Regions from separate parts of the Bradyrhizobium sp. RT6a genome, predicted to be linked through region 1. Evidence: riboswitches for the same ligand, from Rfam matches in the RefSeq annotation. Region 1 holds a riboswitch; the other holds the start of a gene.
What was found. Region 1 has a riboswitch for S-adenosylmethionine ahead of metX (homoserine O-acetyltransferase MetX). Riboswitches for the same ligand answer to the same signal wherever they lie in the genome.
Positions count from the first base shown of each region.

Region 1 (4,207 bases):
AGATAGGTGTGGGCGAGCAGATTGAGGATCTCGTCCGAGCCGGCGCCGCAGATGATGCGGTTGGGATCGAGCCCGAAGGTGCGCCCGATCGCTTCGCGCAGCACGCGCGAGGTTCCTTCCGGATAGTCTTCCAGATGATCCGCAACGTGCTTGAACGCCTCGATCGCCTTCGGCGAGGGCCCGAACGGCGTCTCGTTGGCCGAGAGCTTGAACACCTTGCGGCCGGGCTCTGCCACCGGAGTCTTGCCGGGCGTGTAGGGCGCAATATCGAGAATGCCGGGATTCGGCACAGGGCGGGACATCTTCAACTCCGGAATGGCAGGCGGTTCGCGACTTACGATTTCGACCCGGTCGGGGGCACCGTATAGCGCGTTGCGTGGCTGCCGACGAGGGCCGTGGAGCGCACCGAGGCCCCCGCCTCGATCAGGGCAGCCTTGATTTTGTCGAGGCTGCTCGTCGCGGTGACCGAGACCAGCAGCGCGGCGCCGTCGAAGGCGGTATCGGGCACGGCCACGATCTCGGCGAGCGGCGACAGGGCGCGCGCGACCTCGGCGTTCCACCCCGACACGCGCACGCTGAAGGTCTCGACCTCCGTCACAAGCGCGCTGTCGGCGACGCGCGAGACCGCGAACACGGGCAACGCCGCCGGATGGTCGGCGCGCTCGACGAACGGCAGCCGCGCGATGATCTTTGGCGCACCTTCTGCCTCGAGCTCCAGCCACCATGGTGTGCGGCTGGAGGTCGCCGAGACCAGCGCGAGGTCGCCCTTGGATTTCGCGACGGCCTCGACCGCCGCTTGCGCGCTGAAATGCGCGACGTAAGGCACGGTGAATCCGAAATGGAAGCGCACGGAATCGCGCATCGCCGGCTCGCTCGCAGAGATGTCGGCATGGACCGAGAACGGCGCCTGGACATAGGTGAAGGTCGCGATGATGACGCGCCAGATGCTCTCGACGGTGTCGAGCGGCAGGATGCCGCGATGACGCTGCACGAGGTCGCGCATCATGGCGGCCTCACGCGCAGGCCGAAACGCCGAGCCGACCTCCTGGGTCTGCTTCACGTGGATCAGGCGGTCGATGATGTCGCCGCGCTGCATCAGCAGGCGATGCATGCCCTCGTCGATCGCGTCGATCTCCTTGCGCAATTCCTGGAGCGATGGTGGCGCGGGCGGACGTTGGGACATGTCTGTGAGGTGCTGTTGAGAGGCGTTCCAATACGGATCAGGCGAGCCGTCACCGCTGCGATGAATGCCTGATTAGGCAGTCGGGGCTGCGAAAGCAAAGAGAAATGCAAAGGCAAATTCGGGGCCGTTCCGCCCGCGTCTCGACAGGTGAACTTGGTCGATCCGGGCCGCGACTTGACGAAAACCGTCCAAGACGGTAGTTTTTAGCCGTTCCGTGGTCATTTGAGCCGGCCGGCTTGCAGCCACGTTAAAAAACTCGCTAAACAGGCCGGGGACCCTTTCGATCCCGGCCGAACCTATCGTTCAGGCCGGGTTTTTCATGGCCTGATGTCAATGCGGTCACCAATACGATCGCAAACGAGGTCGATGGTCAGATGGTTGGCGTCCAGTCAATTCCGAGTCCCGCGATCACCTCCGACGAGCGGTCGCACGAGGTGGATCATCCGAGCTCGCAGGTCGCGCAGTTCGGCACGGAGCAGCCGCTGCGGCTGGATTGCGGTGTCGATCTCAGCCCGTTCCAGATCGCTTACCAGACTTACGGCGAGCTGAATGCCGATCGCTCCAACGCGATCCTGATCTGCCATGCGCTGACCGGCGACCAGCACGTCGCCAATGTGCACCCTGTCACCGGCAAGCCCGGCTGGTGGGAGACCCTGGTCGGCCCTGGTCGACCGCTCGATCCCCGCGAGTATTTTATCATCTGCTCCAACGTGATCGGCGGCTGCATGGGCTCGACCGGTCCGGCATCGATCAATCCCGCGACCGGCAAGGTTTGGGGTCTCGATTTCCCCGTCATCACCATCCCCGACATGGTGCGCGCGCAGGCGATGCTGATCGACCGGCTCGGCATCGACACGCTGTTCGCGGTCGTCGGCGGCTCGATGGGCGGCATGCAAGTGCTGCAATGGACTGCGGCGTATCCGAGCCGCGTGTTCTCCGCGCTGGCGATTGCCTGCTCGACACGACACTCGGCACAGAACATCGCGTTCCACGAGCTTGGCCGCCAGGCCGTGATGGCCGATCCCGACTGGTACCATGGCGGCTATGCCGACCACGGTATTCATCCGCATCGCGGGCTCGCTGTCGCCCGGATGGCGGCGCACATTACCTATCTCTCGGACGCCGCGCTGCATCGGAAATTCGGCCGGCGCATGCAGGACCGCGAGCTGCCGACCTTCTCGTTCGACGCCGACTTCCAGGTCGAGTCCTATCTGCGCTACCAGGGCTCGTCTTTCGTCGAGCGCTTCGACGCCAACTCCTATCTCTATCTGACCCGCGCGATGGACTATTTCGACATCGCCGGTGACCATGGCGGCGTGCTGGCGAAGGCGTTCGCGGGAATCCAGACCCGCTTCTGCGTGGTTTCCTTCACCAGTGACTGGCTGTTCCCGACTTCGGAATCGCGCGCGCTGGTGCACGCGCTGAATGCGTCGAGTGCGCGGGTGTCGTTTGCCGAGATCGAGACCGATCGCGGTCACGACGCGTTCCTGCTCGACGTGCCCGAGTTCTTCGACATCGCCCGTGCCTTCCTGCAGTCGGCAGGCAAGGCGCGCGGGCTCACTGCCAAGAATGCCTAAAGGACGGCTAGCCATGTCTGTACAGGAAGCGTTGCCGCTGGGCGGCGTTGCGACCGGGCAGCCCGGTGATTTTCGCGCCGACCATGTGCTGGTGGCCGAGATGGTCAAGCCGGGCTCGAAGGTGCTCGACGTCGGCTGCGGCGAGGGCGACCTGCTCCAACTGCTGGAAACCCGCGGCGTCGACGGCCGCGGCATCGAGCTGTCGCGCGAGGGCGTCAACCGCTGCGTCGCCAAGGGTCTTGCGGTGGTGCAGGGCGATGCCGACACCGACCTCGTGAATTATCCGGATGACGCCTTCGACTACGTGATCCTGTCGCAAACCTTGCAGGCGACGCGGCAGCCGAAAGTGGTGCTGGAGAATTTGCTGCGCATCGGCCGCCGCGCCATCGTGTCGTTCCCGAATTTCGGCTTCTGGAAGATGCGGCTCCAGCTCCTGATCGGCGGCCACATGCCGCGCACGGAGAATCTGCCGGCAAGCTGGTATGACACCGCCAACATCCATTTCTGTACCATCAAGGACTTCGTCGAACTCTGCGACGCGATCGACGTCAAGATGGAACGTGCCGAGGCGCTCGACCTCTACGGCCGCCCGCTGCGGCTGCGGATGCCCTGGTGGGTGTGGAATCTGTTCGGCGAGCAGGGCGTGTTTCTGCTGACGCGGGGCGGCAGGAAGTAGTTTTTCGTCATTTCGAGCGTAGCGCTAATGCGCCGCCAGCGATCTCGGATCGCGTACCGGCCATCTTCCCGCTTCCACCAGCGTGACGAACCGTTCCACCGTTTCGTTGAACAGGGCGGGCTCTTCGAGATTGAGCACGTGGCCGGACTTCGGAAACATGGCGAGCCCCGCCGCAGGCAGATGCTTCTTCAGGAACAGGCTTGCGCCCACGCACGGATCGTCCTCGTCGCCGCAGATGATGAGTGCCGGCGTCGTGGCGCCTCTGATCGCGTCCGTCATCGTAAAGATCGAGGGACGGCCGGCCTGAAACCCGCGCATCGTCCGCGCCGATCCCTTGGCGTCGTGCCGCGCCAGGGCGGCGTAGAAATCGGCGTGGCCACGCGGGTCCTTCACCAGGAAGGGAATCCGGCTCGGCGCCTCGCGCGTGACTTTTGCGACTTCGGCTGAGCCGAGCATCTCGAATTGCTCCGCGTTGGCGCGGCACTGCTTGCGCCAGGCGTCGAGGTTCTCGATCTCCGAGCCTGAGCCGACGCCGGCGAGCGTCATCGACAGCGCGCGTTGGGGCGCGTTGAGCCCGATCTGGAGCGACGAATAGGCGCCCATCGAGAGGCCGACGAAGTGCGCGCGATCGATCTTCAGATGGTCGAGCACCGCGAGCGCATCGGTATAGAAATGCGTATAGCCGTAGACCTCGCCATCAGGCACGTCCGATGGCGTGTAGCCGCGCGCGGAATAGGTGATGCAGCGATGGCCGCGCGAAAAGTAGCGCAT
Region 1 covers NZ_JBEPQC010000004.1:168,130-172,336, forward strand. Annotated here, with positions in the region: gene hisC (histidinol-phosphate transaminase) at 1-302, opposite strand, end outside; gene ABIC03_RS22580 (chorismate mutase) at 335-1,183, opposite strand; SAM riboswitch at 1,388-1,467, shown strand; gene metX (homoserine O-acetyltransferase MetX) at 1,558-2,760, shown strand; gene metW (methionine biosynthesis protein MetW) at 2,774-3,436, shown strand; gene ABIC03_RS22595 (alpha/beta fold hydrolase) at 3,461-4,207, opposite strand, start outside.

Region 2 (4,207 bases), on a different contig from region 1:
TGCGCGATTCCAGCGCATGATCGTGCCGGAGCGATCCGAATAGATCAGCGCGTCGGCGACATCGTCGAGAATATGTGCGTCCAGTTGGGATTGATCTGTCATTTCGCCACCTCGGACGTAGCCCGGATTTCGCTTCTCATCCTGACACAGATTCGGTGTCATCGCCCGACTTGATCGGGCGATCCAGTATTCCAGAAGCGGATGTCATCGAACGGATAGGTTGCGGCGTACTGGATGCCCCGGTCAAGCCGGGGCATGACAGCGGAGGGTGAGGCTATCGCTACACCCGGAAATGCTTGCTCAGCTTCAGCCCCTGGGCCTGGTAGTTTGAGCCGATGCGCTGGCCGTACATGGCGTCGGGACGGGCCAGCATCTTCTCGTAGACGAGGCGGCCGACGATCTGACCGTGCTCGAGGATGAACGGCACTTCGCGCGAGCGGACTTCGAGCACGGCGCGCGAGCCCAGCCCGCCGGCACCGGCATAGCCGAAGCCGGGATCGAAGAATCCGGCATAATGCACGCGGAACTCGCCGACCAGCGGATCGAACGGCACCATCTCCGCGGCGTAATCGGGCGGCACCTGCACCGCCTCTTTCGACGCCAGGATATAGAACTCGCCGGGATCGAGGATCAGGCTGCCGTCGGGACGGGCCGAGATCGGCTCCCAGAACTCGTCGACGGAATAGCCGGCGCGACGATCGACGTCGATGACGCCGGTGTGGCGCTTGGCGCGGTAGCCGACGAAGCCCCCGCTCTTCTCGCCGGAAAGGTCAACAGAGACGGCGACGCCGCCGGTGAGATCGGCATCGTCGATATCGACGAGACGCTCGGTCGCGTGCAGCGCCTCGAGGTCGTCGATGTTGAGGATGGCGTCGCCGGTGCGGAAGCGCACCTGCGACAGGCGCGAGCCTTCGCTGACCAGCACCGGGAACGTCTTCGGGCTGATCTCGGCATAGAGCGGGCCGTGATAGCCGGCACCGATCATGTCGAAGCGGCGGGTGCCGTCGGCGATCACGCGGGTGAAGACGTCGAGCCGGCCAGTCGAGCTCTTCGGGTTGGCGGCCGCAACGATCTCAGGCGGCAGCGCGAGGCTTTCGAGCAGCGGCACGATGTAGACGCAGTTGGTCTCCAGCACTGCGCCGTCGGCGAGGCTGAACTCGTGCAGCTTCAACCCGTCGATGCGCTCGGCGACGGTGGCGCCGGGACCGGGCAGGAAGCTGGCGCGAACGCGATAGGCGATGTCGCCGAGGCGAAGGTCGAGGCTCGCCGGCTGGATCTGGCTCTCGACGAAATCGTATGCGGGCAGGATGAGACCGCCCTCCGCCATCGCCGCGATCATGCGGTCGGGCAGGATACCATTGGCGTCGGCGGCAACCGTGAACGTCAACCGGGGGTCCTCATAGGGGTCCAATTCATCCCGACATACGGGGAAATAATAGCGTTTTACGGCTATCCGATGGACGTCTTGACGGAAAGGGCATTGCGGAATATGAGCATGACTTATCCCGTGGTGATTTGAGCCGGCCGGCTTGCAGCCACGTTAAATAAGTCGCTAAACAGGCCGGGGACCTCTGTGATCCCGGCCCGTGGAAATATTCCAGGCCGGTTTTTTTGTGACCATTTCGATGGTCACTTCAGGAGGTCCTATGTCGAAGTCCCCGGCGCCCACTGCGTCCTACCGTCCCGAAACCCGCCTGGTCCATTCCGGCACCCTGCGCTCGCAATATGGCGAGACCTCGGAGTCGCTGTTCCTGACCCAGGGCTACGTCTACAACAGCGCCGAGGAGTGCGAGGCCCGGTTCAAGGGCGAGGACCCCGGCTTCATCTATTCACGCTACTCCAATCCGACCATTGCGATGTTCGAGCGCCGCATGATCGAGCTCGAAGGCGCCGAAGCGGCACGTTCGGCCGCGACCGGCATGGCCGCGGTGACGACCGCGATCCTGGCGCCGCTCAAGGCCGGCGATCACGTCGTGGCCTCGCGCGCGCTGTTCGGCTCGTGTCTCTACGTCGTGCAGGATTTGCTGCCGCGCTATGGCATCGAGACCACGCTGGTGGACGGCCTGGATCTCGACCAGTGGCAGCGCGCACTGAAGCCGAACACCAAGACGTTCTTCCTGGAGAGTCCGACCAATCCGACGCTCGACGTGCTCGATATTCCCGGCATTGCCGAGATCGCACACAGCGGCGGCGCGCGGCTCGTCGTCGACAACGTGTTCGCCACCCCGATCTGGCAGAGCCCGCTCGCGCTCGGCGCCGACGTCGTGGTCTATTCCGCGACCAAGCACATTGACGGCCAGGGCCGCTGTCTCGGCGGCATCATCCTGTCCTCGGAAGCGTTCATCGCCGAGCACATCCACAATTTCATGCGCCAGACCGGCCCGTCGATCTCTCCGTTCAACGCCTGGGTCCTGCTCAAGGGCCTGGAGACGCTCGCCGTGCGCGTGCGCGCGCAGACCGAGACGGCGGCGCGCATCGCGGACGTGCTGGCGAGCCATCCGAAGATTTCGCGGCTGGTGTTTCCCGGCCGCGCCGATCATCCGCAGGCTGCATTGGTGAAGAAGCAGATGCGCGGCGGCTCGACGCTGGTCGGTCTCGAGGTCAAGGGCGGCAAGCAGGCGGCGTTCCGCGTGCTCAACGAGCTCAAGCTGGCCAAGATCTCGAACAATCTCGGCGACGCCAAGAGCCTCGTCACGCATCCGGCAACGACGACGCATCAGCGCCTGAAGCCGGAGGATCGCGCCGCGCTCGGCATCAGCGAGGGTTTCATCCGCTTCTCGGCGGGGCTCGAGCACGCGGACGATCTGATCGAGGATCTGACTGCGGCCCTGGAGAAGGCGTGAATTATTGTCGTCCCGGCGAAGGTCGGGACCCATAACCACAGGAAGCAGTTTGGAAGACCCAGAGTTAAGGGGCGCGGTACGAACACCGCGCACCATTGATGGATCACGCGGTATGGGTCCCGGCCTTCGCCGGGACGACAAGTCACATCGGCCGGTACGTCCGCACGTCCCCGGGCACGTTGACGCCGAGCTTGATCTGGCCGACGGAGCGGATGATGTCGTCGCCGAGGAGCTGGGCGAAGCAGGCATAGCCCCAATCGTTCATGTGCAGGCCGTCGGCGATCACAAAGCTCTCGACCGGAATCGATTGCTTCTCATGCCAGTCGCGCATCACCTCAAAGCGCGGGAAGATGCCGACGTGACGGAGCTCGGCGACCTTGCCGAGCAGCTTCACCATCTTGCCGGCGCTGTCCGCGCGCTGGTTGACGGCGGGCGAATATTGCGGATCGACCAGCACGACGTCGGTGCCGCCGGCAGCCTGGATGCTGGCGATGCCGTCCTCCACGAGCTTGGCCGTCTCGCCGGGATCGAGATTGCGCAGCACGGCATTGGTGCCGACCTGCCAGATCACCAGATCCGGATGCACATCGATCACCTCTTTCTGGAGGCGCTTCATCATCTCGGGCGCGTCCTCGCCGCCGACGCCGGCATTGACGACGGTGATGTCCGCGGTCGGATAGTGCCGGTGCAGCTGTGCGGCAAGGCGATTGGGATAGTTGAACTCAGGCGAACTCGCGCCGAATCCCGCGGTCGACGACGAGCCGAATGCGACGATGACGACGGGCTGGCCGGCGACGAGCTTGCCCGCGACATGCGGCAGCGAGCCCATTGCCTTCGAGCCGCCCTTCGGCGACAGGCAGGGGACGCGGCTGAAAATGTCGCCGGCGGATTTCGCGACCTGCTTCACCTTGTCGATGGCGCGCGCCGTAATGCCACGCTGATCGGGGGACGTCGCTGCGACGGTGGTCTGGGACGGCGAAGCGGGAGCCGGATTAGCCGACTGCTGCGGGGCCGGCGTTGCCTGCGCGGCCTGCGTCTGCGCGTGCGACTGCGAGGCCGGACTCAGCACCAGCAGCAGCGCTGCTGCGGGCACAGCCAGCCATGCCGTCAGGCAAAAAGGGCGGAGAGAACTCATTAACGCTAGACCTCAATTTTGCTGCTGGGCCGGCTCCAGATGGGCAGCGTCGATCACGAACTGTGCCAACGCCCGGCCAAGGCAATCATGGACCTGTTTCGCCAGCTCAGGCCCGCGCGACGGGCTGAACAGGTCGAACTGCCCCTGATCATTCCACTGCCGCATGATCGCGAAACGATCGAACAGCGGAATATCGTGCTCCTGCGCCACCACCCGCATATTGTCGAGG
Region 2 covers NZ_JBEPQC010000008.1:192,784-196,990, reverse strand. Annotated here, with positions in the region: gene ABIC03_RS31795 (PAS domain S-box protein) at 1-102, opposite strand, end outside; gene ABIC03_RS31790 (2'-deoxycytidine 5'-triphosphate deaminase) at 281-1,387, opposite strand; SAM riboswitch at 1,498-1,577, shown strand; gene ABIC03_RS31785 (O-succinylhomoserine sulfhydrylase) at 1,647-2,843, shown strand; gene ABIC03_RS31780 (SGNH/GDSL hydrolase family protein) at 2,986-3,978, opposite strand; gene ABIC03_RS31775 (SGNH/GDSL hydrolase family protein) at 3,991-4,207, opposite strand, start outside.
Region 2: it holds a riboswitch for S-adenosylmethionine, as region 1 does, so the genes downstream of both, ABIC03_RS31785 (O-succinylhomoserine sulfhydrylase) here and metX (homoserine O-acetyltransferase MetX) in region 1, are expected to answer to the same signal.